DNA from 2 places in the Clostridium sp. JN-1 genome. Region 1 is predicted to be linked to the other one. Evidence: a T-box and tRNA genes for the amino acid it is inferred to sense, from the RefSeq annotation. Region 1 holds a T-box; the other holds one or more tRNA genes.
What was found. The T-box of region 1 lies ahead of argS (arginine--tRNA ligase). A T-box ahead of a tRNA ligase gene usually reads a tRNA of that ligase, here a tRNA-Arg.
Positions count from the first base shown of each region.

Region 1 (15,331 bases):
TCTAATCTCTTTATCTTCCATAACTTTTTTTAAAATTTCTTTAGTCGGATTAACACAGATTGGATTTTCCACCATCTTAAACATAGAAAAATCTCCTGCAGTATCACCATAAGCATAACTTTCTTTAAGATCTATATCATATTTTTGGGTTAGTTCATAAATAGCATTTTTTTTACTTTCACTATCCCACATTGGTATAACTTCACCTGTATATATATCGTTTTTTAAAGTATATACTGCCCCTTTGTAATCATCGAATCCATACTTTAAAGACATTTCTCTGACAAGTTCAACTGGACTTCCTGATACTGTTATTATTTTATATCCATTTTCCTTATGCCACTTTATTCTATCTCTTGTATAAGTATAAACCCTGTCACCTTTTTGTGTTATAACATTTTTAGCTATAAACTCCACTTGGTATCTATGTAATCCTTTTATTGCTTCAATATATATGTCAGCCATTTTCAATAAATAGTTATCATAATTTCCCTGACGTTTATCCCATTTCTCATATTCAGGTTTTACTTCCTTATACCATCTCTCTGGTGGAATTATTTCATACTTAACTAGTTTTTTAAATACTTCAGTAATTAGTCCTTCACGATACAGCGTACCATCAATGTCAAAAAACGCAGCTTTATTCAATATTTGTCCTCCTCATCTATCTTTATATTATCAAATATTATCATATTTAAGATTATATTTTATTATTAACTTAAGTTAATTATATCATGAAATTAAATTACTATTACATCCAAAAAAACTTTGATAATTTTATTGACACTTTTGCTATAAGATAGTATTATTAATATATAGTAAATGATAATGATTTTCATTGTGAGGTGATATTAATGAGCATTTGCGATTTAAAGATTGGTCAAAGAGCTCTTATAGACAACTTATCTGGAGATAAAAAATTAGTAAAAAGACTTTTAGCACTAGGATGTACAGAAGGTACTGAGGTATCATTAAAAACATCTGCTCCTTTAGGTGATCCTATAATTATAAGTTTAAGAGGTTTCAATTTAGCTATTAGGAAAAAAGATGCAGAAAATATTTTTATTAAAAATGTATTATAAACTTTCATAAAAGGAGAATAATTATGATCACAGCAGCTTTATTAGGAAATCCTAATGTAGGAAAGACTTCACTTTTCAATCTTCTTACTGGTTCAAATCAATATGTTGGAAACTGGGCCGGAGTAACTGTAGATAGAAAAGAGGGTTATCTTAATGACCAAGTAAAAATTGTAGACTTACCTGGAATATATGCTATGGATACTTATTCAAATGAAGAAAAAGTATCAAAAGAATTTCTACTTACAGGTAATCCTGATGTAATAATAAACATAGTTGATGCTTCAAGTTTGGATAGAAATTTGTATCTTACTTTACAGCTAAAACAATTTAATAAGCCAATAATTTTAGTGTTAAACATGATTGATACAGCAAAAGCAAAAGGTATAAATATAGATTTATCAGTTTTATCACAAGAATTAAATATTAAGGTTTTACCCATTGTAGCCTCAAAAGGCATAGGCATTGACAAGCTCAGAAGTATCCTTTTAGAAGGCAATTTTTCATCATATAATTGTGATAATGAATATCAATTTCACGACGAAAAAGAAACTTATTCATATATTAATACAGTTTTATCAAAAGCAGTTAGTGTAGACTCAGAGAAAGCAGCCTTTAAAAGTGAAAAAATAGATAAAATAGTTTTAAATAAATTTTTAGCCTATCCAATATTTTTTGGAATACTATTTATTATATTTAAATTTACATTTAGTTGGGTAGGACAGCCATTGTCTGATTTGCTTCGTAACTTAATAGATTTTGACTTGATTCCACTGCTCCAAAAGTTCTTATCAACTTCAAGTCCATGGTTTAAATCCTTACTAATAAATGGTATCGTAGGAGGCGTAGGTTCAGTTATAGTATTTTTACCAGTAATTATGTCGTTATTCCTAGGTATATCATTTCTTGAGGACAGCGGCTATATGGCAAGAACAGCATTTATAATGGATAAACTAATGAGAAAGTTAGGTTTATCTGGTAAGGCATTTATTCCACTTATAATAGGTTTTGGCTGCTCTGTACCTGCAATAATGTCTGCTAAGACTCTAGAAAGTGAAAAAGATAGGAAACTTACAGCTTTACTTGTACCGCTTATGTCATGTAATGCAAAATTACCTGTATATGCTATGTTTACATCAATATTTTTTCACAGCAATGCAACTACTATCATATTTTCATTGTATTTATTAGGAATTATTATGTCATTTATAATAGGTATATTATTTAAAAATACTATATTTAAAAAGGATGAAGAACCATTTATTATAGAACTTCCAGAATATAAAATGCCAGAATTCAAAAACTTAATTTTACATACTTGGGATAAAGGCAAAGGATTCTTAAAGAAAGCAGGAACTATAATATTTTCAATATCAATAATAGTATGGTTTTTATCCAACTTTAACTTTGGCGGAATGACTGACATAAATAATAGTATTTTATCCTATATAGGAAGAGCTATAAATGTTATATTTGTACCTTTAGGATTTGGTTCATGGCAAAATTCAGTTTCATTACTTACAGGACTTATGGCAAAGGAAGTAGTAATTGGTACTATGGGAGTACTCTATGCAGGAAGTTTAAAAGCATCATTATTAAGTCATTTTACACCAGCTTCAGCATACTCCTTCTTGGTATTTGTTCTGCTTTATCCTCCTTGTATTTCTGCAATTGCCACAATGAAAAAAGAATATGGAAAGAATATGGCATTAGCCTCTATAGTATATCAATCTTGTCTAGCTTGGATTGTATCATTTATAGTTTTTAATTTAATCAAAATATTTAATTACAAAGGTGTGATATATATGTTAGAGATATCTATTACTATTATTTTAGCAGCACTAGCAGTTTATATACTTTATAAAAACCTAAAAAAGCAGGCATCTGGTAAATGCAATTGTGAGTGCTGTTCTAATCATTGTGAAAATTATAAAAAGTAAGCTTGTTATTTTTAGCAAGCTTACTTTTTATAATTTTATGTTCTAAATTAATAAAAGTACTTGATGCAATTATTACTCTAAAATAATTTACATTAAATGTTTTTACTTACATAATGTTTCAACACTTCTTCAATAGAAGCTAATCCTACAACTAAATCACCATCAACTACAGGAATTGCAACTATCTCATTATCTATCAACTTCTGAGCAACTGAATCTATTGTTTCAGACTTAGAAGCAGTTATAACATTCTTAGTCATAACCCAGTCAACAGGACAAGTATCATAATGACCATCTTCCATTAAAAACCTATATATATCTGCTTTAACAAGCATACCAACTAATTTATCATTTTCACCAACTACAGGAGCACCATTTATTTTATTACTGTCCATAATGGACAGAGCTTTTTTTAAATCTTCCTCAGGTTTAAGTTTTATTACATCGCAAAGCATTATATCTGAAATCATAAAGTAACACCCCCATACAATTATATAACAAATTATAAAAAAAGTCTAAATATTGTCATCTGCGCAGATTTTCATATAAATAGTTATCTTACATTTTTTCTACAACTTCTATTCCAAGTAAACCAAGTCCATTTTTCAAAACTTGACATGTACTTTTAACTAGCTTAACCCTTGCAGCTTTCAGTCCTTCATCTTCTTCATTTATTATACTGTGTGAATTATAAAATTTATTAAAAGCCTTAGCTGCTTCTATCACATATCTTGTTACTATATAAGGTTCTAATTTATTTATAGCATTCATTATGGACTTATTAAATCCTTCTAGAGTCTTTACGAGTTCAAACTCTTCTTTTGAATTCAACTTACCGTAATCAGCATCTGCTTTTGCGCCGCCTACTTTTCTTAAAATACTCTTTCCTCTTGCATAACTATATTGAACATATGGACCAGTCTCACCGTCAAAGCTTAACATATCCTTCCAATTAAATACAATGTCTTTTTCCCTATTATTTTTCAAATATGTAAATATAACAGCTCCTATTCCAATCTTCTTAGCTACTTCTTCTTTGTTTTCTAAATTTGGATTTTTTTCATTTATTATTTCTAAAGTTTTTTCTGTAGATTCATTTAATAAATCATCAAGGAATATGACATCACCTTTTCTTGTTGAGAGCTTTTTATCTGCAAATCTAACAAGCCCAAATCCAACATGTATACAATCATCAGCCCATTTATTTCCCATTAGTTTTAAAGTCGTAAATACTTGCCTGAAATGCAGAGATTGATCCATTCCAACAACATATATGCTCTTGTAAAAATCATAAGTATTTTTTCTATAAGTAGCAGCTGCTAAATCTCTAGTAGCATATATTGTTGCTCCATCTGATTTTTTTATTATGCATGGAGGCATATTGTACTCATCAAGCATTACAACTTTTGCACCATTACTTTCAACAAGTAATCCCTTTTTATCTATATCATCTATTATTGCATCCATTTTATCACTGTAAAAACTTTCACCAGCATATGAATCAAATTCTACATTTAATAATTTATATAACTTTTTAAATTCTTTAAGGCTCAAATTTTTAAATTCCTGCCAAAGTTCAGTTTCTTCCTTACATCCATCTTCTAGCTTTTTAAAATACATTCTTCCTTCATCTTCTAGTGCTGGATCTTTTTCTGCCTCTTCATGAAACTTTACATATATCCTAAGCAGCTCTTTTATTGGTTCTTTTTGCAGCGCTTCTTTATCACACCATCTTTTATAAGCTGATATGAGCTTACCAAATTGAGTCCCCCAATCACCAAGATGATTTATTCTAACACAACTGTAGCCTTCAAAAGATAGTATCTTGTATAGTGAATTACCTATTGAAGTACTAAACAAATGTCCTACGTGGAAAGGCTTTGCTATGTTAGGTGATGAATACTCAACACATATATTTTTGCCTTCACCGATTTTTGACGAACCATAGTTATCTTTTTCATTAAGTATCTTTTCTATTGTATTTTTATTGAATACAGCCTTATCTGCAAAAAAGTTTAAATATGGCCCAGCAGTTGTAACTTTTTCAAAACCATCTTTATTTATTTTTTCTTGAAGTTCTAAGGCTATCATATTAGGAGCTTTTCTCAAAACTTTTGCCAATTGAAAACATGGGAATGCATAGTCTCCCATATCTGACTTTGGCGGTATTTCAATTAACTTTTCAATGTCATTTAGATTTAAATCAACATGCTCCTTTATTCTTTCTGCTATTAACTTTTTATAATTCATAAAAAACCTCCATATATTTATTTGTATATATTTGCAAATTACATAAAAACTCGCCTCTTTTTAATAAAGAGACGAGATATTCGCGGTACCACTCTAATTGACTAAAATTAAGTCCACTCATGATCTTAACGCGATCAACGTACTATCTTTCGGTTCAAAATTGAACTTTTTAAAGCAATCTCCTAGACTCTTTTCCCCTTTACATTCCTGCAGCCTTTCACCATCTACTGCTCTCTTTTAAGAATAATAAAGAGTACTCTCCTATTCATTGAAAACTAATATATTAAGCTATATAAAATTATATTATTATTATCGTTTTTTTGTCAATACATAAATCGTATTATTTGCCAATTAAATTTTCAAAATCACTAATATTCGTGACTGGACTTTGACATGCAAAATTTTCACAAACATAAGCTGTTGATTTTCCTCCTACTGCAGTATAATTTTCAGCAGATGAAATTATCTCATCTAAACTGTTATTTTTATTACGTACTAATGAAACAACAAATGGTCTAAATTCTCTATTTATACTATTAATCATTTGCTGAGAGTTATAATCATCTCCAGATGCTATAATTATTTCCTTAGTAGGTGTCATTTCAAATAACAATGCAATCATAGAAAAAGAATGTCCAATGCCAAAGTCTTTGAACTGATTTGAAAAAGCGTTTAATATTTCAACTGCTCTGTCTTCAAATTCGGGATTTGATGTCATACGTGAAAGCCTAAGCAAATTAAATGCTGCTGCTGAATTACCTGATGGAATTGCACCATCATATATTTCCTTTGGCCTTGTAATGAGACTTTCGCCGTCACTGCCGCAGACAAAAAAACCTCCTTTTTTACTATCCCAAAAGTATTTAAACATATCCTTATTGATATCAAGTGCCTTTTTTAAATAATATTCATCATAAGTTGTCTCATATAATTCAATTAATCCCCATATTAAAAACGCATAATCATCTACGTATCCTAAAAGTGCAGCATCACCATCTCTATACCTTGCTAAAAGACGCCCATCATCCCTAGTTAAGTTGCCAAATATAAAATCTACTGCTTTTTTTGCAGCATCAACATATTTATCATTTTTGAGTACTCTTCCACCAATTGCCATAGCTGTAATCATAAGTCCATTCCACGATGTTAAAATTTTGTCATCTTTATATGGGCAAACTCTTTTTTCTCTATATTCAAATAATTTATTTAAACACGATTCTATAAACTCATCTTTTTGCTTAAATAGAGGATTGTCAATTAAATTAAGTATGTTTTTACCTTCAAAATTACCATGTGAAGTTATATTAAAAAACTCACAAAATTTTTCACTATTTTTACTGCCTAGTATTCTTTCTACTTCATCCTTGCTCCAAATATAAAATTTGCCTTCTTCACCTTCTGAATCTGCATCTTCAGCGGAATAAAATCCGCCTTCCTTAGAAGTCATGTCTCTTAAGATATATGTAAAAATTTCATTAGCTATTTTGGCATACTTTTCGTCTTTAACTATCTGGTACATTTCAAGATATACTATTGACAGCAGTGCATTGTCATATAACATTTTTTCAAAATGAGGTACAAGCCATTTCCGATCAGTTGAGTAACGACTAAACCCATAACCTACATGATCATATATACCGCCTCTATACATGGAATCCAGCGTTTTTTCAACCATTTTAAGTGCATCTTCATCTTTAGCTGCGTACCAATACATTAAAAGAAACATTAAATTATGTGGAGCTGGAAATTTAGGTGAAGTCACAAAGCCCCCATATGATTTATCAAAACTGTATTTAAAATGTGAAAATGTGTTTTTTATGAAATCATATGATAATTTTTCTTGCCTTCCTTCTCCTCTGTCATTAAGTATATTAACTATACTATGGCTCATCTTTAACAAATTTTCTCTATTTCTTTTCCATCCTATTTTTACATTTTCAAGTGTACTTATAAGACCTTGAATTCCCCTCCTATTATCTTTAGGTATATAAGTTGCTGCAAAAAAAGGGGTTTGATCAGGTGTCATTATAATTGTAAGAGGCCATCCACCGCCTCCCGTAAGTCCTTGACACACTGCCATATATATACTATCTATATCAGGTCTTTCTTCCCTATCCACCTTAATTGACACAAAACTTTCATTTAAAATCTCTGCCACTTCTTCACTTTCAAATGACTCTTTTTCCATCACATGACACCAGTGGCAAGTGCTGTAACCTATAGATAAAAATATAGGTTTATCTTCTTCTTTTGCTTTCTTAAAAGCTTCTTCTCCCCATGGATACCAATCTACTGGATTATAAGCATGCTGCAAAAGATAAGGAGATTTTTCATTTATCAATCTATTTGGTGTGCTTGTTAGCTTCATAATTTCACCTTCTCTTAAAATTTATATACATATATATAATACCCTTAATTCTATTTATATATGTTCAAAGATGAAAAAAATGGTGCTGCAAAACCAATTACTTAGTTTTGCAGCACCACCTTTGTAAGTAAAAAATTACACGCTCTTTGTAATTAACTACAAAGTTTTTTATTATTTATTAGTTTTCAATGCTTCAATCATCATTGGAACAATCTGATAAATGTCTCCTACAATACCATAGTCGGCTGCCTTGAAAATAGGAGCACCAGGGTTTTTATTGATTGCAATTATACAGGTAGAGCTTTGCATTCCAGCCACATGCTGGATAGCTCCGGAAATACCGCAGGCAATATAAATCTTTGGATGAACAGTCTTACCTGTTTGACCAACCTGATGGCTGCTAGAAATCCATCCTGCATCCACAGCACCGCGGGAAGCTCCAAGTGTTCCTCCTAGTTTATCTGCTAGCTGCTTTAGAAGCTCAAAACCTTCAGTGCTGCCAACACCGCGGCCGCCTGCAACAATAACTTTAGCTTCTTCAAGGTCTACTGCATGACTTGCTTCATGAAAAACTTCTTTAACAATTGTACGAACTTGAGTGGTGGTGTCATACTTAACCTTAACCACTTTACCAGTACGATTGTTATTTGGATCAGCTTTCCTCATTACCCCAGGTCGAACAGTAGACATTTGAGGGCGATTATTTGGACAGATAATAGTAGCCATTATATTGCCGCCAAAAGCAGGACGAGTTTGCATAAGAAGTCTGGTCTCAGGATCAATATTAAGTTGAGTACAGTCAGCAGTCAAACCGGTGTGTATCCTAGCAGCTACACGAGGTCCCAAGTCCCTACCAATATTAGTGGCACCAATGAGTATAATTTCAGGTTTATATGTTTTAACCAAATTTTCAATTACAGCTGTGTAAGTTTCAGTTCGATAGTTCTTTAGAGCAGAATCCTCTACCAAATAAACCACATCTGCTCCATAGGCTATAAGTTCCTTAGCTTTATCTGCAACATTGTCACCAATTAAGACAGCCCCAAGCTCTACACCTAAAGAATTAGCCAACTTTTTACCCTCGCCGAGAAGTTCAAAGGCTATATTCATTAATTTACCTTCTCTTTGCTCAGCAAAGACCAATACACCCTTATTATCAACAATAACTGCCATGTCCTTGCCTCCTTTATAATATATGTTTCTCACAGAGTTCTTGTATTAAAGAAGATACAGCTTCTTTAGGGGTACCACCCAATATCTTGCTTGCACCTTTAATCGGCGGAGTGAATGTTCTTTTTACCTTGGTTGGAGAGCCCTTAAGTCCCATTTCTTCAGTATTAGCTCCTATGAATTCACCATTCCAAACAGCAATCTTATCAACATCAAAAGCATCCACAATGCCGCAAGCTGTAGGAAAACGCGGGTCATTAAGTTCTTTAACAGCTGTCAAAACTGCAGGAAGTTTACACTCAATTACTTCATGCCCATCTTCCATGACCCTTTCTACAGTTACTTTATCATCATCAATAGATATGACTTTCTTCACATAGGTAACCTGAGGCAAATTTAAGTGTTCAGCTATTTCAGGTCCGACCTGAGCTGTGTCACCATCAATGGCCTGGCGGCCAGTAAATATAAGATCAAAATTTTCAATTTTTTGAATTGCCTTAGCCAAAGCCAGTGATGTAGCCCAGGTATCTGCACCAGCAAATATCCTATCCGAAAGCAGTATAGCTTCATCTGCACCCATGGCTAGGGCTTCGCGCAGTGCAAAATCGGCTTGGGGAGGACCCATAGTCAAAACGGTAACAGTACCGCCTTTCTGTTCCTTAATTCTAATAGCTTCTTCAAGAGCACTTTTATCATCAGGATTTATGATACTTGGAATACCTTCCCTAATGAGAGTACCAGTTTTAGGGTTAATTTTAACTTCGTTAGTGTTAGGTACTTGTTTCATACATACGATTATTTTCATTGCCATTCCTCCCCTACTTCAATGCTGCTCTAGCGATAACCATACGCTGTGCCTCTGAGGTACCTTCGTATATCTCTGTTATCCTAGAATCTCTTAGCAATCGCTCGACCTTATATTCCTTCATGTATCCATAACCGCCGTGAATTTGAACTGCTTTGTTAGCACAGAAACTAGCTGTTTCAGAAGCATAGAGTTTAGCCATCGCTGATTCTTTGCCATAAGGTTTATTGTTATCCTTCAGCCAAGCGGCATGATAAACTAACATTCTGGCACACTCTACTCTAGTAGCCATATCAGCTATCATCCACTGAATAGCTTGGAAACTGGCAATTGGTTTATTAAACTGCTGGCGCTCATTTGCATATCTAACCGCCTCATCTAAAGCAGCTTGAGCTAGCCCTAATGCTTCAGCGGCAATACTTATACGCCCTCCGTCTAAACATTTCATGGCTATTTTAAATCCGTCACCCTCTTTTTTTAAAAGATTTTCCTTTGGAATTCGGCATTCTTGAAAAATCAATTCAGTAGTACTGGAAGCCCTAATGCCCATTTTATTTTCCTTTTTACCAAAAGAAAATCCAGGTGTCCCTTTCTCAACAATAAATGCACTAATACCTTTCAAGCCTTTGCTTTGGTCAGTCATGGCAGTGACAATATATGTATCAGCATAGCCACCATTTGTTATAAATATTTTTGTGCCGTTTAATACATATTCATCTCCCTCTAATACCGCTGTTGTCTGCTGGTTGGAAGCATCAGTTCCAGCATTTGGTTCAGTAAGGGCGAAAGCGCCAAGAGATTTGCCTTGAGCCATGGGAATTAAATACTTCTTCTTTTGCTCACTATTGCCAAATAAATATATACCAAAGCTTGATAACATATGTACAGCTAAGATAATTGATGTAGTTGCACAAGCTTTAGCAATTTCCTCAATTGCTAGGATATATGTTATGTTATCAGCTCCCGCTCCGCCATATTCTTTAGGAAATGGTATTCCCATGAAGCCTAACTTTTCCATCTTTTTTACAGTATCTAAAGGAAATTCTCCACTTTCGTCTAACTCACTAGCCAGCGGACTAACTTCTTTTTCCGCAAATTCACGAAACAATGTTCTGAACATTTCATGTTTTGATGTTAATTCAAAGTCCATTTCTTACCTCCAATAAATAATATTATTAAAATCTATGATTTTTGGGGTTTTGGTCACTATCACAAGTCAAACGTTCAATAATAAATATATAAAACTTGTGTGTAAGTTAATTGTTAAATAATTTTTTACTCGCCAGTAAAGTTGGGTTTGCGCTTCTCAGCAAATGCATTCATACCTTCCTTCTGATCGGCTGTTGAAAAGCATGATCCAAATACTTCAGCCTCGTAAGCAAGACCAGATTCAAGATCTAAATCAAGTCCCCTATTGACAGCTGTCTTGCATAATGATACTGCCAGTGTGGAACGTGACATGATTTGCTCCGCCATAGTTACTGCCTCATTCATTAAATTACTTGCGGCAGTAACCTTATCAACAAGCCCAATTCTAAAAGCTTCTGCTGCATCAATCATTTCACCAGTAAACAACAATTTTTTTGCTCTTCCCTTACCTATTAGTCGAGGTAGGCGCTGGGTACCACCAAAACCTGGAATTACACCAAGTGTAACTTCTGGCTGACCAAACTTTGCTTTTTCCGAAGCAATTCGAATATCACATGCCATTGCCAGCTCACAGCCGCCTCCTAATGCAAAACCATTTATTGCAGCTATAACCGGTTGAGACATGTTCTCCAATTTACTGAATACAGACTGCCCCATTTTGCCCCAGTTACGTGCCTGTAATGTAGTCATGTTCTGCATTTCAATGATATCTCCCCCTGCAGCAAATGCCTTATTTGTGCCCCCAGTTATTATTATTACCTTTACAGCCTTATCTTCAGACAGGTATTCTAAAAGCTGACCCAGTTCTTTTACTGCTGCATAATTCAATGCATTTAATTCCTTAGGTCTATTTATTGTAATAATTCCTATACCATTTTTATCTTCAAAGGTAACATTTTCATACTGTGTCAATACAATCACCTCCAAGCATAAACACACAACTAACTAAATAAGTTTAACCTTTTTAGAATCAAACCATATGACGCTCATTTGAAAACCTATTTCCCTATAAAGAGATTTACTCTTTATAGGGAAAGTGCTTCAATTATACAGAAATGTTAAGATTATCAATAACTATCTCCAAATACTAAATAAACTTATAAATTTTATTTTCCAGCTTATCTTCCTTTAAGAACTCAACATCCATACCAATAGATACATCCATTCCCTCTTTGTATCCTTCTACATAAGAAGGAAATCTAGTACCAGCTGCATCTTCTAAAATAGCAACAACATATGGAACTTTATCAACAAAATCAGCTGAAGCAGAGTTAATCACAGTATAAGTGTATATTTTCGCTTTATTCGTCATACTTTACAACCCCCTAAAGATATTTACTGTACAAGTTGCTGCTGTACCGCCAATATTATGAGTCATACCAATATCCGCTTTTTTAACTTGTCTTGCTCCTGCATCTCCGCGCAATTGGGTAACAATCTCATAAATTTGGCTGATACCAGTACCACCGATAGGGTGACCCTTAGACTTCAAACCGCCGCTAGTATTAATTGGTATGCTGCCGTGGAGTGTTGTCTTGCCTTCGGCTACGGCATCGCCGCCTTTACCCTTTGAGAAGAAGCCAAGGTCTTCAATATTAATAATCTGAGTTATTGTAAAACAATCATGAACTTCAGCCATGTCAATATCATTAGGAGTAAGACCTGCCATTTTATATGCCTGCTGTGCAGCCATCTGTGTAGCTGCAAAACTAGTAAGACTCTTCTTTGTTGCTGCGGTAAGAGTGTCACCTGCATGGCCTAAGCCAGCAACTTCAATGATTCTCTTCTTACTAATTGATTTTGCAATGTCAGTTGCAGCTAGAACAACAAAGGCTGCACCATCAGTAACTAGTGAACAGTCAAAAACTGTAAGTGGTGAAGCAACAGGAAATCCGTTCTTAACCTGATCCACAGTAATAGCTTTTTGCATTTGTGCATCTGGATTTAACAATGCATTATTGTGGTTGCTTACAGCACAAAGAGCCATCTCTTCTCGAACATTTCTATACTCATAGAAATAACGATTAGCAATCATAGCAAATATGGAAGGAAACGTTATTCCAAGACTTGCTTCCTTTTCATAATCGGAAGCACTTGCAATGCCTGTGGTTACGACTTCAGTAGGCTGATGAGTCATTTTTTCTACACCACCTACTAAAACAATATCATACAAACCAGAAGCAATAGCCATATAGCCCTGGCGAAAAGCTAAACTTCCCGAAGCACATGCTCCTTCTGTCCTTAATGCAGGAATATTTTTAAGTCCTAAAACCTCTGTAACCATAGGACCTATATGACTCTGATAAGCCAAAAAGGAACTGTTAAAGTTTCCTACAAAGACAGATTGGATCATTTTTTTTTCTATTCCCGCATCAGTAATAGCTTTTGAACCTGCTTCTTCGATGAGACTCCTCAGTGATCTATCAGGATGTTTACCCATCTTAGTTTCACCTATACCTATTACAGATACATTTCTCACTTATATCACCTCCTATTATTATCTTGGAGTCATGCGTAAAGCTCCATCTAACCTAATGGTTTCTCCATTCAACATTGGATTTTCAATAACATGCTGAGCCAACATTGCATATTCTTTTGGATTTCCCAATCTTGATGGGAATGGAACATTTTTCGCAAGCTCAACTTTTACAGAATCAGGCAAATTAGACATCATTGGTGTGTCAAATAGTCCTGGAGCTATTGTACAAACACGTATACCTTCTGTTGAAAGGTCACGTGCCATACAAATTGTTGTTCCGGCAATACCTGCCTTACTTGCAGCATATGCAACTTGCCCTATCTGGCCTTCAAAGGCTGCTGCTGAAGCAGTATTTATAATAACTCCACGTTCACCTGTCTCACAAGGCTCGTTACTGATCATTTTAAATGCTGCAAGACGGCAAACATCAAAAGTTCCAACTAAGTTAACATTAATAGTTAGCTTAAAGAGATCAATATCATGGGGTGCTTTCTTACTTGCTGTTTTCATACCGCGTGCAATACCTGCGCAGTTTACTACAATATCTAATCTACCAAATTTATAGACAGCAAAATCAATAGCAGCTTGAATTTCCTCAGTTCTGGTAATATCTGTTTTGTAAAATGCCAAGTTAGCTCCTAATTCTTCAACTAAATCATTTCCTTTATCACTGTTAGTATCCAGAACTACTACTTTCGCTCCAAGGCTTAAAAGTCTTCTAGTTGTAGCCTCTCCTAATCCAGAAGCCCCACCAGATACAATGGCAGTTTTGTTTTGGATAATCATATTCATCCCTCCCTAAACAAAATATTAATGTTTTGAAACCAGCAGCTGTGACATTGCTAGAATCAAGCTGCTGATTTTACACAAACTACTTTCCTTTAAATACAGGCTTTCTCTTCTCTTTAAATGCCTTTACACCTTCCTTATTGTCCTCTGTCTGCAAGCAGACGCACTGCATTCCTGCCTCTAATTCTAATGAATATTCAAGTTCTTGACTTTCCTTTAAATTTAATATTCTCTTTGTTAAAGCTAGAGCAATTGATGCTGAATTTGCCAGTCTTTCTGCAAATTTAACGGCTGCCTCTTTTAGTTCAGCATCATCAATTACTTGATTGACTATTCCAAGTTGCAGTGCTGTATCTGAGTTTATTAAATCTGCTGTAAACATTAATTCCTTTGCCTTATGCAGCCCTACTGCCTTGGTCAGAAAATATGTTCCACCGCAGTCTGGAACAAGACCAACCTTGCTAAAACTCTGTGCAAACCTAGCTGATTTAGCACAAAGAACAATGTCACAAGCTAAGGCTATGTTAAATCCTGCTCCTGCAGCTACACCATTAACCATACCTATTACAGGTTTGCTCATTTTTGTTATAGTGCTTACTATTTGTGAAGCATGCCTGATGTATTTACGTCCATCAACAGCAGTCTTAAGTTCATTAATATAAGGCAAATCACCGCCTGCACAAAATGCTCTTCCTGCACCTGTTAATATTACTACTCTAATTGAAGCATCATTTTCAACTTCATTTAAAGTATCAACTAGCTCAGTAATCAAATTTGGATGCAGCGTATTAAGTACCCTAGGTCTATTCATGGTAACAGTTGCAATACCATTTTCTTTCTCCAATAGGACAGATTTTTCTTCTATCATTACAAAACTCCTCCTTAATATTTAATCCACTGCTTAAATGGTTCAGCCAATACATTAGCTGGATTATTCTCAAGCTTTTCCTTATTATCTATAAGTTTTAAATACTCCTCATGAGTATTCCAAGAATATACATACTTATCAAGGTACTCGCGAAGAGCTGCCTTGTCACGGCAAGTTTTAATAAAGGAAGTCATATGTTCAATGTCCTCACCATATATTCCTGGGGAATTTGTAGGCCAAGCCCCCATATACCAAGGTACAACTGCATCGACTCCTGCTCCAGGTATTGTTACAAGATTAGGATACTGGCGGCACATTGCAGTATCTACAATATGGTCAGCTATTAAAATAATATTTTTCCCGCATCGTCCCATCCAATAGTCATAATAAACTGATCCTAGAATAATTCCGTTACCTTTTTCATCGGCAAAGTT
Region 1 covers NZ_CP033465.1:1,583,160-1,598,490, forward strand. The annotation lists gene EBB51_RS07485 (HAD-IB family hydrolase) at 1-648, opposite strand, end outside; gene EBB51_RS07490 (ferrous iron transport protein A) at 855-1,082, shown strand; gene feoB (ferrous iron transport protein B) at 1,106-3,019, shown strand; gene EBB51_RS07500 (CBS domain-containing protein) at 3,112-3,489, opposite strand; gene argS (arginine--tRNA ligase) at 3,578-5,269, opposite strand; T-box leader at 5,334-5,547, opposite strand; gene EBB51_RS07510 (thioredoxin domain-containing protein) at 5,610-7,637, opposite strand; gene EBB51_RS07515 (electron transfer flavoprotein subunit alpha/FixB family protein) at 7,809-8,810, opposite strand; gene EBB51_RS07520 (electron transfer flavoprotein subunit beta/FixA family protein) at 8,824-9,612, opposite strand; gene EBB51_RS07525 (acyl-CoA dehydrogenase) at 9,626-10,762, opposite strand; gene EBB51_RS07530 (enoyl-CoA hydratase-related protein) at 10,888-11,673, opposite strand; gene EBB51_RS07535 (OB-fold domain-containing protein) at 11,849-12,073, opposite strand; gene EBB51_RS07540 (thiolase domain-containing protein) at 12,077-13,240, opposite strand; gene EBB51_RS07545 (3-hydroxyacyl-CoA dehydrogenase) at 13,259-14,026, opposite strand; gene EBB51_RS07550 (enoyl-CoA hydratase-related protein) at 14,112-14,897, opposite strand; gene EBB51_RS07555 (CoA-transferase) at 14,912-15,331, opposite strand, start outside.

Region 2 (15,194 bases), 1.2 Mb from region 1:
TTATCAAATGCACCATATTACAGTATTTAACTTATAGATTAATTATATTATAAACTTAAAATAATATCTATGTAATAAAATTCACAGCAGCAAAATTTATAAGTAATTTATTTATTATCCTCAGTTTTATAAAAGTTATTCACATATCAACAGAATTTATACACATTCTGTTAATAACTTACTTAAAATACTATAAAAACAATTTGAATACAATTAAAAATATAACACCTGGTATACCGAAAAATCCAGCAATAAGTGCTGTTGCCGCATTAATTCCTATATAAAAATTAAAATAATGACCCACAAGGTTTACTAAAACAAGAAGTATAGTACCAAGTACACCATTTATGATTAGCTTAAAAAGTATCTTTAAAGGCCACGCAAATACTTTAACTAATATATAAAGTCCAACGACAGCAATTAAAAAATACCCCATATATTCTACTCCCATAATACTCCTCCCTATAATATAGTCATTTATTTATTATTAATATATATTATTCTACCATAAAATTATTAACAAAAATAAAAAGATAGAGTGACCTCCATCTTTTAACCAACATTTAATTTTCTAACCACACTGCTGTTAGTAGTTCTTAATTTATTTTTCTTCGCCTTATTCAGTAAGTAGTCATACTTTGCCTTAGCTGCTTCCTCCATGTATATAGCATAATCTACTAATCTAGGATCCTTAACCGTATCAAAGTATTGTCTTAAATTTTTAAGTTCTTCTCGTGCTTCTTCTATATCCTCTATTAGATGCATTTCTCTTTTATCTTTTTGAGACTTAGACTTTTTAATTATATATTGAGCTATTACACCTTTATCCATAAAAAACCTCCTACTTTACTTAATATTTAAGATAATTGACATAAAGTAGTAAGTTTATACACTTTATATTTCTGTTCGTCCTTCAAGTGCCTTGGCCAAAGTTACTTCATCTGCATACTCCAAATCTCCACCAACAGGTATTCCATGGGCTATCCTTGTAACTTTTACACCTAAAGGTTTTAAAATCTTTGATATATACATAGCTGTAGCTTCTCCTTCTACATTTGGGTTAGTTGCTACTATAACTTCCTTTATTTCACCATTTATCCTTCTTATAAGTTCTTTTAGTCTTATATCATCAGGTCCCCTGCCTGCCATAGGTGATATGTTGCCGTGAAGTACGTGATACACACCATTAAACTCTCTTACCTTTTCCATTGCTATAATATCCTTAGGCTGCTCCACAACACATATCATACTTTTGTCCCTATTTGGATTAGAGCATACAGCACATGGATCAGTATCAGTAAAATTTCCACAAACAGAACAATATTTTATAGTGCCTCTTGCTTTAATAAGTGCATCTGCAAACTCTCTAACTTCTTCTTGAGGAAGATTCAATACATAAAGCGTGAGTCTTTGTGCTGTCTTATACCCTATACCAGGAAGTTTTGCAAACTCTTCTATAAGCTTTTCTATAACTACAGGATAAAAATCCAATTTATTTCACCTCAATTAAAACCCCACCTCTTGAAGAAGGTAGGGTTATTTTTTAATATTCTAAAACATTCCTGGAATATTAAGTCCGCCTGTTAATTTCTTCATTTCTGATTCAGTTTCACTTTCTGCCTTTTTAAGCGCTTCATTGCAAGCACTTAAGATTAAATCTTGAAGCATTTCAACATCATCGGGATCCACTACTTCTTCTTTTATTTTTATGTCAACTATTCTCTTTTTACCATTTGCAGTTGCAGCTACTGCTCCGCCTCCAACTTCTGCTGTAAATTCTTTATCTTGAAGATCATCCTGCATTTCTTGCATTTGCTTTTGAAACTTTTGTGCTTGTTTCATTAAATTGTTCATATTTCCTCCGCCGAAATTAGGAAATCCACCCTTTGCCATAATTTATTCCTCCTCAATAATACTTAATCTAGTAAACTTTTGATCAATTCAAACTTAATTATATCATAATTTTTTTCGTGCTTATAGATTATACAAGTATATTAAAAACTTTTATTCATCAATAATTTCAACCATATTGTCACCAAATGTATTCTTAAGCATTTCTTCTTGAGACTTTTCTGTGTTTTCAATTGAATCAACTTCTACTTCATACCTAATAGAAACTCTTTCTTTCAACATTTCTGAAAAAATATCTTCAACTGCCTTTTTATTTTCTGATCTCTCCAATCTCTTTTTATTAAATGAATAATTTTTATCGTATCTTATAGTTATGATGCCATTTTTACAGTTAACTACTTCACCTGTAGTAAGTGCTGCAAATAATACCATATGCCTTCTGCTTTTAAAAGTTTCAAGTATATCCTTCCAGCTCTTTTTTACATCATTTAAAGTTAATTTTGAATGTAAATTTTCTTCTATATTATTTGTGTCTTGCTGCTGTTTTTCACTTTTGTTTTTACTTATCTTTACCTCTGGTTTTTTTACCTTTTCTTTTTCAGCACCTTTACTTTCTACCTTTATTTCTCCATTTTTTATTAAACCTTCAAGTCTGTTTAACCTTGCAAGTATTACTTCCTTTGAACTATCATATTCTATTCTACACATTTTGATAACTGCAAGTTCCAAAAATATTCTGCTTTGTTTAGTCCACTTTGATTGTTCTTCTGCTTCCTGAAGAATCCTTATGTCCCTCATTATTTCTTCAACTCTTATCTTAGGTGCCTGTTCTTTTATAAGATTTATATTTTCTTCAGACATATCCAGCATTTCTTCAGGATTTTGTGAAACCTTAACCATTAATAAGTTTCTAAGGTGCGTTATAGCCTCTCTTATAAATCCATATATGTCTTTACCACTTAATACTATATCATCTACTACCTTCATTGACTTTTCTATATCTTTTTCTATTATATTATCCATGAGATTTATTAAATTTTCATTTGTAACAAGTCCAAGCATGTTTATTATATTTTCATACTCAACTTTTCCACCGCCCATTGATATAGCTTCATCTAATATACTAATAGCATCTCTCATAGCTCCATCGCACATTCTTGCTATCGTATTTAAACTCTTATCATCAGCAAATATGCCTTTTTCATCAGTAATTTTTCTAAGCCTTTTAAATATATCTTCATTTTTTATTCTTCTAAAATCAAATCTCTGGCATCTTGATAAAATTGTAACTGGAAGCTTTTGTGGATCGGTAGTTGCAAGTATAAATAAAACATTTGAAGGTGGTTCCTCCAAAGTCTTTAAGAAGGCATTTACGGCTTCTTGAGTTAACATATGTACCTCATCCATTATATATACCTTATATTTTCCATCTTGCGGAGGATACTTTACATTTTCTATTACATCCTTTATATCCTCTAGTCTTCTTTTAGAAGCTGCATCCATTTCTATAACATCCATTGAAATACCTGCATTTATTTTTTTACACATTTCACACTCATTACAAGGCTCTCCGTCTTTAGTATTAGTGCAATTTACAGCTTTAGCTAATATCTTTGCCGTAGAAGTTTTACCAGTACCCCTTGTACCTGAAAAAAGATATGCATGTGCTATTCTATTATCCTTTACTTGGTTTTTTAGAGTTCTAGTTATATGTTCTTGACCTACTACTTCATCAAAATTTTTAGGCCTCCACTCTCTATATAAAGCTGTATAAGCCAAAAAATCACCTTCTCTTTTCAATTAAGATAGTTTATCTCTTATATTATATCCTATGAATTTATAAAAGTTAATATATAACAAAAAAGATACCTAGAACTAGGTATCATTGTATCTAAATTTATAAAGTCGTGCACCTCACTTCGATTTACAAACTATAAGCGTTACCCATATAGTTAACTCAAATTAGGTTTATCCACGGCACACAAAAATTATCATTTACCGCTGCTTCCTTCCGGATCTGACGGGTTTCATGAGTTTTTATTGCGTGGGACCCAATTCTCAACACCACTTTTATGGGCCAGACCTCACAGTTTGTAATCTATGCGAGGAATTCAATCCTGCTATAGCGGATTGCAGGTTACAGGGCACCGCTAACTCCCCATCTAGCACGACAAATTTTAAATGGCGGAGAGAAGGGGATTCGAACCCCTGGTAGAGTTTCCCCTACACACGCTTTCCAGGCGTGCTCCTTCAACCACTCGGACATCTCTCCACAGTTTACTCATGAATTTAAATTACTAAATATATTAACTTTTTTTGTATAATACTGTCTCAGTAATCAAGACAAACCTTATTATACTATTAATTTTCATATAATTCAACTCTTTTTTTAAAATAATTGAATTATAAATTAACTTGTACATAAATTGCCTAAAACATGGCGGAGAGAGGGGGATTCGAACTCCCGGTACAATGTTAATTGTACAATTGATTTCGAGTCAATCACCTTCGACCACTCGGACATCTCTCCAAAATCCAAACAAATTAAAGCATATACATAATTATAAATTGCAACGTTAATTATATACTTATTCAGTTAAAAAAGCAATATTAAATTGAACATAAATTAAAGAGATGATATAATCAACATGCTTAATTGCAAAATTAGGACTTTTATAAAAACTAATATAGATAGGGGAAATGTTTATTATGAAAAAAATTGTTGGAGAAACAAATTTAATGATAAAATGCTGTAAGTTATACTACGAAGATTCACTTACTCAAAACGAAATCAGTAATATATTATGCGTTTCAAGACCTACTGTATCTAGACTATTAGATGAAGGTCGAAGGTCTGGAATTGTAAAAATTGAAATAGTAAGCCCTATAGGGAACACCTATGGAGTTCTAGAAAGAAATATTGAAAAGAAGTTTGGTCTTAGGGAAGTTATTATAGTTGATGATGATGCTGATGATAATATTGAAAAGAAGCATATTGCAAAGTCTTGTGCTGATTACTTGGAAAGAATAATAAAGTTGGACAACAAAATTGGAGTTTCTATGGGGACAACCATGAGAAATATTGCAAGATATATTAATCCAAACCCCAAATTAAAATTAACATTCATTCCTCTTATAGGCGGTATTGGTCAAACTCAAATTGAAATTCACCCTAATCAAATAGTAGTAGATTTGGCAAGAGCATTTGGGGGAAGCTTTAAGTTATTACACGCACCTGCAGTTGTATCTAATACCCTTATTAGAAATGACTTTTTACAAGAAGAAAGCATAAAAGATATAATCGAGAGTGGAAAACATGTTGATATTGCAATTGTAGGCATTGGATCACCTGCAATGGAAAACTCTACGATGATGAGCAGTGGTTATTTTTCATTAAATGATTTAAAAATATTCAAAAAAGAAGGAGCTGTTGGTGATATATGCTTACAATTTTATGATATCAACGGTAACTTCAGAGAATTTAAACCAAATAATCATATTATAGGAGTTAACTTAGACAATATAAAGAAAATAAACACGGTAATTGGTATAGCTAATGGGAAAGGGAAAATAGAAGCCATTGTCGGAGCATTAAATGGAAATTTAATTAACGTCTTAATAACTAACTATAGTAATGCGAAAATCATTTATGAAAAGTATTAAAAAAAATGTCTCAAGATAACTTATAGATTAGCTATAAATTATTTTGAGACATCTTTTTAAATTATATATCAAGCTCTTTATATTTACATAAAAGCGGCTTTAAATTATCTGCAGCAATCTTTGTTCCGCCATTTGAATCTGATTCAACATTAAATACTAAAACAGGTTCATGTAATGACATTCTTAATAAGAACCAACCATTACCACTTGATTTGTCACAATTTACTCTAATTCCTTCATAGTTATTAGGTACTATGCTCCAGCCTTCCATCTCTTGAGCATAACCTTTTAACTCCTGCAGAACAGACTTACCAACTTTTTGAAAGCTATCACTTTTAATATTTATTCTGTGCTCTGAACTTTCAACAGGAACTTTTAGCTTTTCTATTAGGCTATGTATGTTCTTGCCCTCAAAATTTAACTTTGCCATTTTTATAAGTATTTTTGATACTAAATATGCTCCATCATCTAAAAAGTAATTTTGTTTTAGTGCTGCATGTCCCGATGTTTCAATTGCTAAGTAACACTCCTTACCTTCATCATTAAGTCGTTTTGCTTCATTTATAACATTTTTATAGCCTCTTTTAAACCTATGATGTATTCCTCCAAGTTCAGAAATAAATTCACTCAATCCAATTGAGGTTACAGAATCAGTAACTACCGTTGTACCTGGATGTTCTTCCAAAATTATAGATGAAATTAAAGCTATAAGTGTATTTTTATTTATCTCCGTGCCGCTTGAATCTACAATAGCTGCTCTATCTACATCTGCATCAAATATTATTCCAAGATCAGCATTACTTTTTAATACTGCATTTTTTATAGATTCCATAGCTTCTTCAGATTCTGGGTTAGGAATGTGATTTGGAAACCTTCCATCAGGTTCAATAAATTGACTTTGAGTTATATCTGCTCCAAGTACTTCTAAAACTTTATGTGCAAAGAAACCCCCTGCACCATTTCCAGCATCAACTACAATTTTAAAACCTGACATAGGTTTGTCATAATTTTGACTTGAAGAAACACCTTTTCGAATCATATTAACTAGTAAATTTGAATACTCAGAAATAAAGTCTATTTTATATACTTTCCCTTTATTTTGAAGTTTACCGTACTTCTGAACTGAAGATTTAGATATGATATTTGTTATATCTTCTTTCTCGCATCCACCTTCCTTAGTAAAGAACTTCATTCCATTATAATAGTAAGGTAAATGACTTGCAGTTATCATTATGGCTCCATCACATTCACAGCCTTTTAAAATTGTAGTCATAAACATTGCTGGGGTTGTACACATTTTGCAGTCATAAACACTGCATCCTAAATTAATCAATTCCTGAATAACAGAATCTTTTATTTTTGGTCCTGATAACCTTGAATCCATACCAACAGCTATCTTTAATTCACTAGAATTTACATTCATCTTTTCTCCCAGCCATTTTACAAATCCACAGCTTATAGACTTTACCGATTCAAAAGTTAAGTTGGCTTTCTTATCTTCATGATCAATTGCAATTCCTCTTATATCAGTGCCATTTTGCAAGACTTTTAATTGATTTAGCATTTTTATCACCTCAATTGATTGTATAACTTAAATATTCAATGTTTTATTAAAAACAATATAATTTTATTCCATCACTATTTTATATACAGCGATGTTTAACGTGCATTTTTACATTTGTTCAATATGTTAATCTTTGTTTAAAAAAATTATATTGCCTTTTGTATAATAAGTCAACAACTTTTACATTTAAAAACCCTTGCATTTTGAGGTATCTATCTCCTGTTCTTAAAAAAGTCTTTTAAAATATCACTGCATCTGTCATCATAACACCACTTTATGTCAGTCCATCGATTTAAATTATTATTTTGAATTACATTTATAACAGATCCACAAGCTCCGCATACTGGATCAAATGTTCCTATATATAATTTGCTTATTCTGGATTGAAGTATAGCTCCTGCACACATTGGACATGGTTCCAATGTCACATACATACTGCAATCCATAAGTCTCCAATTATTAAGAAATGCTGATGCTTTTTTTATAGCAAGGATTTCTGCATGAGCTGTAGGGTCTTTCAATTTTTCCTTTAAATTATGTGCCCTAGCTATTATAACTCCATTTTTGACTATTACTGCTCCTACAGGAACTTCATAAAGCTCCATTGACTTTTTTGCTTCATCTATTGCCTTCATCATAAAATCCTCCATAAATTTAACACCTGCCTAGTAAGAAAACTCCACCTGATTCTATATGTTTTTAATTACTTCAGATCCAATTACAACTATATTTTCACTTGAATTTGGTGCAATTTTTAAAATTTCATTTTTAATATCTTCACTTATAACTCTTAAAGTATTCTTAGTAAGCCACTTTTCTACAACCTTATCTGACTTTAAGAAAACCTTTTCCTTACACTTTTCATCAACAAGTTCATTAAATATATCGCCAGTATGACTGTCTACTTTGACAAAAATAACTTCAATTCCCGAGTTCATAAGTTCATTCATCTTTTTATAATACTCAATTGAAGATTCTCCCCTTCTCTCCCAAAAGCCTGTAGCATGATGACTAACCCCTTCATAATCATGGAAGATAACTACCCTTTTTTCTTTATTTTCCAAGGCATACTCCACAGCTCTAACTGCGGCTTTAAGTTCACCTGCTATTTGTCTTATACTTTTTTTAGAATTATCTTTTGATACATCACTTTCAATGTATTCAACTACATTATCTCTAACGGCTGCCATACCATAAGAGTATTTTTCTGTACTTATATTGTAACTTCCATCAACATAAATGTGCAGACAGTCTTTAGGATAATCATCTACTCCCTTTTTCAGCATCTTACTGCCTTCATTTAAATACTTATTTGCATCTTCAACTTTTAAGAAACTCTTATACTTAGCACCCTTTACTCCCTTTACATACTTTAAGCATTCATTCCACGTACTAACTATCTTATTTTCTATTTTTTCATTATTTTCAAAGTCAAATCCTTCTTTTATAGCATAAACTTTTTTGCCCATAATCATTCTCCTCACACTGGATTGTCAGTTCTTTAATTAAAAACTATTTCTTTATTAAATTATGTGTTATAATTATTATCTTGATTTGTACCAGTTAGTTCATTTAAAATTGTATCAGTTATTAAATTCTTACCACCTAATATAGTTAGATTCGTAAAATGTTTTGATTTCATAAAATTCTGTGTTACACTTGCAAGCTGATCTCCTACTAAAATTACTGGATTTCCCTTCAAAGCTGCTAGAGCTGACACACTTAAAGCATCTGCAAATCCACCTGAATAAACTAAAAATGCACTGCTAAAATCTAATTTATCTGAAAATGTATTTATAATATTTATATTTCTTTCATAACTATCCCTGCCTGTTATTCTCTGTACATTTGGAAATTCATTTGCTACTTTATCACTAATTATATTTTTGTCACCTAATACATAAGTTTTAGGAATATACTTATTCGAAATAAAGTTCTTAACTGAATCAGGCATTTTGTCTTTAGGCACCAATATAATAGGCATATTCAACTTTCCTGCGATCGGTGCTGCAGAAAGTGCATCTGTAAAATCACTATCTACAGCTGCTATAATTCCATTATTAGTTCCAATTTGTTCTGCAACTGCAGCTGAAGTTTCATTTCTATCAAGTCCGCTGCATCTTGTAATATTTACCCCTAAGCTTCTAATATGTTCTTCAATGTTTTTACTTACTACAAAGTCCCCTCCAACTATGAATACATTTTTTACTTTAAGTCTTTGCAATTGAGCTAAAGCATTTTGGTCAATTGTATTTGATTGAGTTAATAAAATAGGTGCATTAAATTTTTTTGCTAAACTTGAAGCACTTAAGGCATCTGGAAAATTTTCTCCATTCACTATTACTGCATAATCCGAACTTTCCCATCCTGTTTTTACCACTTCAGAACAGGTAATGTACCTATCACTTCCCCATATTCTCTTAGTTTTTATAGAAGAATCAGCCATAACATGAGGTCCTGTTAAAATTCCAAATGCTATAAATAACGTACAAATAAAAATTGATGTCCTTTTACACAATGCATTTTCCTCCTAAATATAATCTTTAAATAATTATACTGTAAGTAATGAAATTACCTGTATGGTAATTATATCATACTAAAGAATATTTTATACAATGATGTTTTGTTCCTTAAAGTCTTATTTTATACACATCCTTTATAAGTTATTTTTACTTTTGATATGATATAAATGCTTAAACTTATTTCTAAATAAGTAACATAATACTTATGTAATACATATTATATAACTATAAAACAAATTATAATATTTTTAAAAATACAAAAGAGGTGTTATGTATGAGTTATTATGTTAATGAATCATGTCATGGCCATAATTATTACAAAGTTAGCAGTGCATCAAGGAGTAATTCAAGAAGCAGATCTAGAAGTAGTTCAAGAAGCAGATCTAGAAGCAGATCTAGAAGTAGATCTAGAAGTAGTTCAAGAAGCAGATCATACAGTGAATCATATAGTAGATCATATAGCAGACCATATAGTGAATCATATAGTCGATAATATTGTTTGAAATGAGCAGCCATGAAATTAGTAATGTGGATAGATATTATAAAACTGGAGAAAAGGTAAATGGATATTCCATTATAAAAATAATAGGTGAAGGCAGATATGGAATTGTATATTTAGCAGTGAATGACAAACATGAAAAATGTGTGATAAAACAATTAAAAAAAGATATGCTTGATGATACTAGAAAAAAATTGTTTTATGAGGAAAAGATATTAAAAGCTTTGGATAATCCAAGCTTTCCCAAATTCATATCAAAATTCAAAGATGAAGATAGAGAAGGTTATATATTAGAATATATTGAAGGAAAAGTATTTGAAGATTTATTAGTCATAGATAAATATGAATTTACTAAAGGCGAGATTTACAAAATTGGGCAGCAGCTTTTAGAATTAGTGGAGGTACTGCATAATAATGGTATAGTACACCGTGATATTAGGCTTCCTAATGTAATATTGAAAGAAAACAAAGATATAGCTTTGATTGATTTTGGACTAGCTAGAATCATCGATAATAAAAGATATGTAAAAGATATAGATTATTGGTTTATAGGTGATTTTTTAATCCATCTATATTATTCGTCATATAAAGTAACTGATACAGAAGACAAACCTTGGTATGAAGAACTTGATTTAAATTCAGAAGAAGAAATTTTTTTAAAAAAGTTAATGAATATCGAAGAAAATTATAAAAGCATTGAAGAAATAAAGAAACAGCTTGAAAAAATTAAAAATGCAAATTGATATTTGAAATAGACCATATGATTAGGAATTTTAGTTCTAAATATCATATGGTCTTGCCATATGATAAGCGCAGGATTAAATTGAGGAGATATTTATTATGCCAAATTCAATAAAAATATTAAAAATATACCCTGAAAGTTTCAGAGCTAATTTATACTCTGTCGAACCTTTTAGGATGATTGGATTGATAGATGTAAGTATTAAATATATTTATGGAATAGAAAAAGTAACTTTATCATACTTTAGATCATCAGGAACTAATAGTGGAAAAATCAAAGGATTATGGTATCCTATTGTTGGAATAAAGACCCGTACGGGAACATTTACAGAATTTACAGAATATCTAAATTTTGTATTGACAAACACTACAAGAAAGGGAATAGCAGATGAGGGATGGCTGGCTAAATCCTTATTTTTTCCGATGAAATATAGGGATAGTTCGATGATTAGAGGATTTTCTAATAGCATGTATTATGAAAGCCTTTTAAAAATAGGTAAAACTTTAAGATATTTGTATGAAAATAATGAATTTCAAAAAATGAACTCATTAGATGGATATGAATTAAATAGTATAGTAACTTCAAAAGAAATATATCAAGATAATAATCATACTCAGAGAGAAAATTTTGAGAAATTTATACAAGATATATTTAATAAATTTTAGAAATATAGAAGATAGAATATTGTAATTAAAAATATTACTGCACAGCTGTTCTAAATTAAACTTTTCTATATATTAAAAAAAAACTAAAGTCGGTAATCAATCGGGATTACTGACTTTCTAATTGGTGCACCCGAGGGGATTCGAACCTCCGGCACGCGGTTTAGGAAACCGCTGCTCTATCCTGCTGAGCTACGAGTGCATATTCTTTTGTACTACCTTAGTATTTTATTATAAATCATTTAAAAAGTCAATCCCCAAATTTACCATACTACACCTGAATACCATTTAATAAATGATCTGTTAGATCCTTTTTAAACTCTTCTGGATTTTCTTCATTATTATTGAATAGTTCATAGGTTGCTGCTGCATACATAGTTCCAAATAAACTATAAGCCATTGCAAGAGAATCTCCATTTTTTACTTTCTTATCAGCCATAGCATCCTTTATGTAAGATTGTATATAAGTAATATACATCTTTACTACGTCTCTCAGTTGAATTTGTCTGGTCTCTTCTCCCCAAAATTGGCTTAATACAACTTTAATAAAATCCCTTTTATCATGAACTAAATCTAATTGAACTTCACATAGTACTTTAAGCTTAGATAGAGGATCTTTCTTTTCTTTTGCCATAGCTTCTATCTCTTCTTTTATTATCTTCATTCCTTCATCTATTATATATTTAAAAATTTCTTGTTTACCTTTAAAATAATAATACAAAGTTCCCTTTGCTACTCCTGCCTCAGATGCTATCATATCCATTGTAGCACCACTATATCCACAATTAGAAAAAACTTTCATAGCTGATTCATATATAGCTTTTTTGGTTTTATTCATTTTAACCTCACTCCGATCACTTATCAATATTTATTGACCAGTCAGTACAGTTTCTCAATTACATTATACTATCTTATTCTAATAACTCAATAGTCTAATAACTATTATTTTTTATTTATAATGCTAACCACTTAAAATCAAAATATAAGTTGACATTTTATATTTAGTAGTGAATAATTTAAGTTGGAAATTTTGTTAATATAGAAAGGTTAATAATATGATAAAGTACTATAATAGAAAAACTAAACAATATGAAATAGAACAAGTTGCAGGAGATACATACTTAAATTGGACTTATTCTTCTCCTATTGGAATGAAGTTTTTAGAGATGTTTATTAAGAAAAAGATATTTTCAAAATTATATGGCATTTATTGTGACAGTCATATTAGTAAGAAAAAAATTGATGATTTTATTAAAACATTTAATATAAACATAACTGAATCTAAAGCTTCAATAAAAGACTTTAAATCATTTAATGACTTTTTTACACGAAAATTAAATTCAAATGCAAGACCTATAGATACAAACAAAGATACTTTGATGTCACCTGGTGATGGACGTCTTACAGCATATCAAAACATAGATATGGATAAAATTGTTCAAGTAAAAGGATTTACATATAGACTGCAAGATCTCATACTAGATGATAAAATAGCTTCTAAATTTTCAAATGGAACTTGTTTGATATTAAGGTTATGTCCAACTGATTACCATAGGTTTCATTTTATAGACAGCGGAATCTGTGATCAAACTAAAAAAATTAGTGGAGATTATTACTCCGTAAATCCAGCAGCTCTAAAAAAGATACCAGAGCTATTTTGTAAAAATAAACGTGAATATGCTTTATTTCATTCACAAAACTTTGATGACATACTGTATATCGAAGTAGGAGCTACTTGTGTTGGATCAATAATTCAAACTTATACACCTGGTAAAACAGTTCAAAAAGGTGATGAAAAAGGATACTTTAAATTTGGAGGTTCTACTGCTATCTTATTTTTAAAACAAGGTACAGTAAGTATAGATGATGATATATTAAATCAATCTAAAAAAGGTTATGAAACTAAAATTATAATGGGCGAACACATAGGCAAGAAATTGTAAAGATTATAAATTAAAAGTAATTTGATTTTTTATTAGCATTATGTTAATATAATAATGTTAACTTGCGTTAGTAGCTCAGTTGGATAGAGCAGTTGGCTACGAACCAGCGTGCCGGGGGTTCGAATCCTCTCTGACGCACCACAAACTGTTGAAACTATTAAGTTTCAGCAGTTTTTATTTTTCTAAATTTATATTAAAAAAGCCACTTCATCCAGCAATAGGATGAACTGACTAATAAACATTAAAAATAAAAAACACCTTTTAACTAGGTGTCTTCTGGCGGAGAAAGAGGGATTTGAACCCTCGCGCCGGTTACCCGACCTACGCCCTTAGCAGGGGCGCCTCTTCAGCCACTTGAGTATTTCTCCATGCCTTACTTTTTAATAAATATATGTGGCGGAAAGAAAGGGATTCGAACCCTTGGTGCGGTTACCCGCACGCCGGTTTTCAAGACCGGTGCCTTAAACCAACTCGACCATCTTTCCACGTTTGCTGACATGTACTATTATAACATACTTAGAGCACATGTCAACAGCCTTTTTTATCTTATTTTATTTTATTACTTCTTTTCCACCCATATAAGGTCTTAATGCCTTAGGTATTACTACGCTGCCGTCTGCTTGTTGATAGTTTTCAAGTAGTGCAGCAACTGTTCTTCCTACAGCTAAACCTGAACCATTTAAAGTATGAACATATTTTGGCTTATCTTTTGGGTTATCTTTGTATTTTATATTAGCACGTCTTGCTTGGAAATCTTCAAAATTACTACAGCTTGAAATCTCAACATATCTATTATAACTTGGCATCCAAACTTCAATGTCATATTTTAAAGCTGCTGTAAATCCTAAATCTCCTCTGCATATTCTAACTACTCTATAAGGTAATCCTAAAATTTGCAGTGCTTCTTCTGCATCGTGGGTTAACTTTTCAAGTTCATCATAAGATTGTTCTGGTTTAGTAAACTTAACCATTTCAACTTTATTAAATTGATGCTGTCTTACAAGACCTCTTGTATCTCTACCAGCTGAACCTGCTTCTGATCTAAAGCATGCACTATAAGCAACATGTTTTATTGGTAACTTATTACCATCTAGTACTTCATTTCTATAGAAATTAGTTACAGGTACTTCTGCTGTAGGTATTAAGAAAAAGTCATTATTTGAAACGTTAAATGCATCCTCTTCAAACTTTGGGAGCTGGCCTGTTCCTATCATACTAGTCCTATTTACCATGTATGGAGGGAATAATTCTTCATAACCATGCTTTTCTGTATGCAAATCCAAATAATAAGTTATAACAGCTCTTTCAAGCTTTGCTCCCAGCCCTCTATAAAATGTAAATCTTGATCCAGCGACCTTACTTGCTCTTTCAAAATCAAGTATATTTAAGTCAGTACCTAAATCCCAATGAGGTTTTATTTTAAAGTCAAATTTAGTAGGCTCTCCCCATTTTCTTATTTCTACATTATCTGCATCTGATTCACCTGCTGGAACTGCTGGATTTGGTATATTAGGCAGCCTAAGCATTATGTATTCTATTTTTTTATCTATATCTGCAAGATCAACATCATAACCTTTTATAGTATCGGAAAGTTTTTTCATTTCAGCCATTATATCATCAGTATTCTTTCCTTCCTTTTTCAACTTTGGTATTTGAGCTGAATCTTGGTTCCTCTTATTTTTTAAAGCCTCAACTTCAACTAAGATTTTTCTTCTATTTTCATCTAATGATAAAACTTCATCTATGGT
Region 2 covers NZ_CP033465.1:23,964-39,157, reverse strand. The annotation lists gene EBB51_RS00210 (pro-sigmaK processing inhibitor BofA family protein) at 191-451, opposite strand; gene EBB51_RS00205 (DUF2508 family protein) at 553-831, opposite strand; gene recR (recombination mediator RecR) at 895-1,491, opposite strand; gene EBB51_RS00195 (YbaB/EbfC family nucleoid-associated protein) at 1,552-1,893, opposite strand; gene dnaX (DNA polymerase III subunit gamma/tau) at 2,005-3,630, opposite strand; RNA gene ffs (signal recognition particle sRNA large type) at 3,757-4,022, opposite strand; tRNA gene EBB51_RS00180 (tRNA-Ser) at 4,034-4,123, opposite strand; tRNA gene EBB51_RS00175 (tRNA-Ser) at 4,290-4,381, opposite strand; gene EBB51_RS00170 (sugar-binding transcriptional regulator) at 4,561-5,514, shown strand; gene EBB51_RS00165 (phosphomannomutase/phosphoglucomutase) at 5,576-7,078, opposite strand; gene EBB51_RS00160 (nucleoside deaminase) at 7,291-7,728, opposite strand; partial or broken gene EBB51_RS00155 (ribonuclease H family protein) at 7,789-8,547, opposite strand; gene EBB51_RS00150 (cell wall-binding repeat-containing protein) at 8,607-9,596, opposite strand; gene EBB51_RS00145 (hypothetical protein) at 9,891-10,103, shown strand; gene EBB51_RS00140 (protein kinase family protein) at 10,129-10,842, shown strand; gene EBB51_RS00135 (hypothetical protein) at 10,940-11,506, shown strand; tRNA gene EBB51_RS00130 (tRNA-Arg) at 11,629-11,705, opposite strand; gene EBB51_RS00125 (TetR/AcrR family transcriptional regulator) at 11,775-12,341, opposite strand; gene EBB51_RS00120 (phosphatidylserine decarboxylase) at 12,559-13,446, shown strand; tRNA gene EBB51_RS00115 (tRNA-Arg) at 13,511-13,587, shown strand; tRNA gene EBB51_RS00110 (tRNA-Ser) at 13,724-13,814, opposite strand; tRNA gene EBB51_RS00105 (tRNA-Ser) at 13,841-13,931, opposite strand; gene serS (serine--tRNA ligase) at 13,998-15,194, opposite strand, start outside.
Region 2: it encodes a tRNA-Arg, which carries the amino acid that the T-box ahead of argS (arginine--tRNA ligase) is inferred to sense. The anticodon was not compared.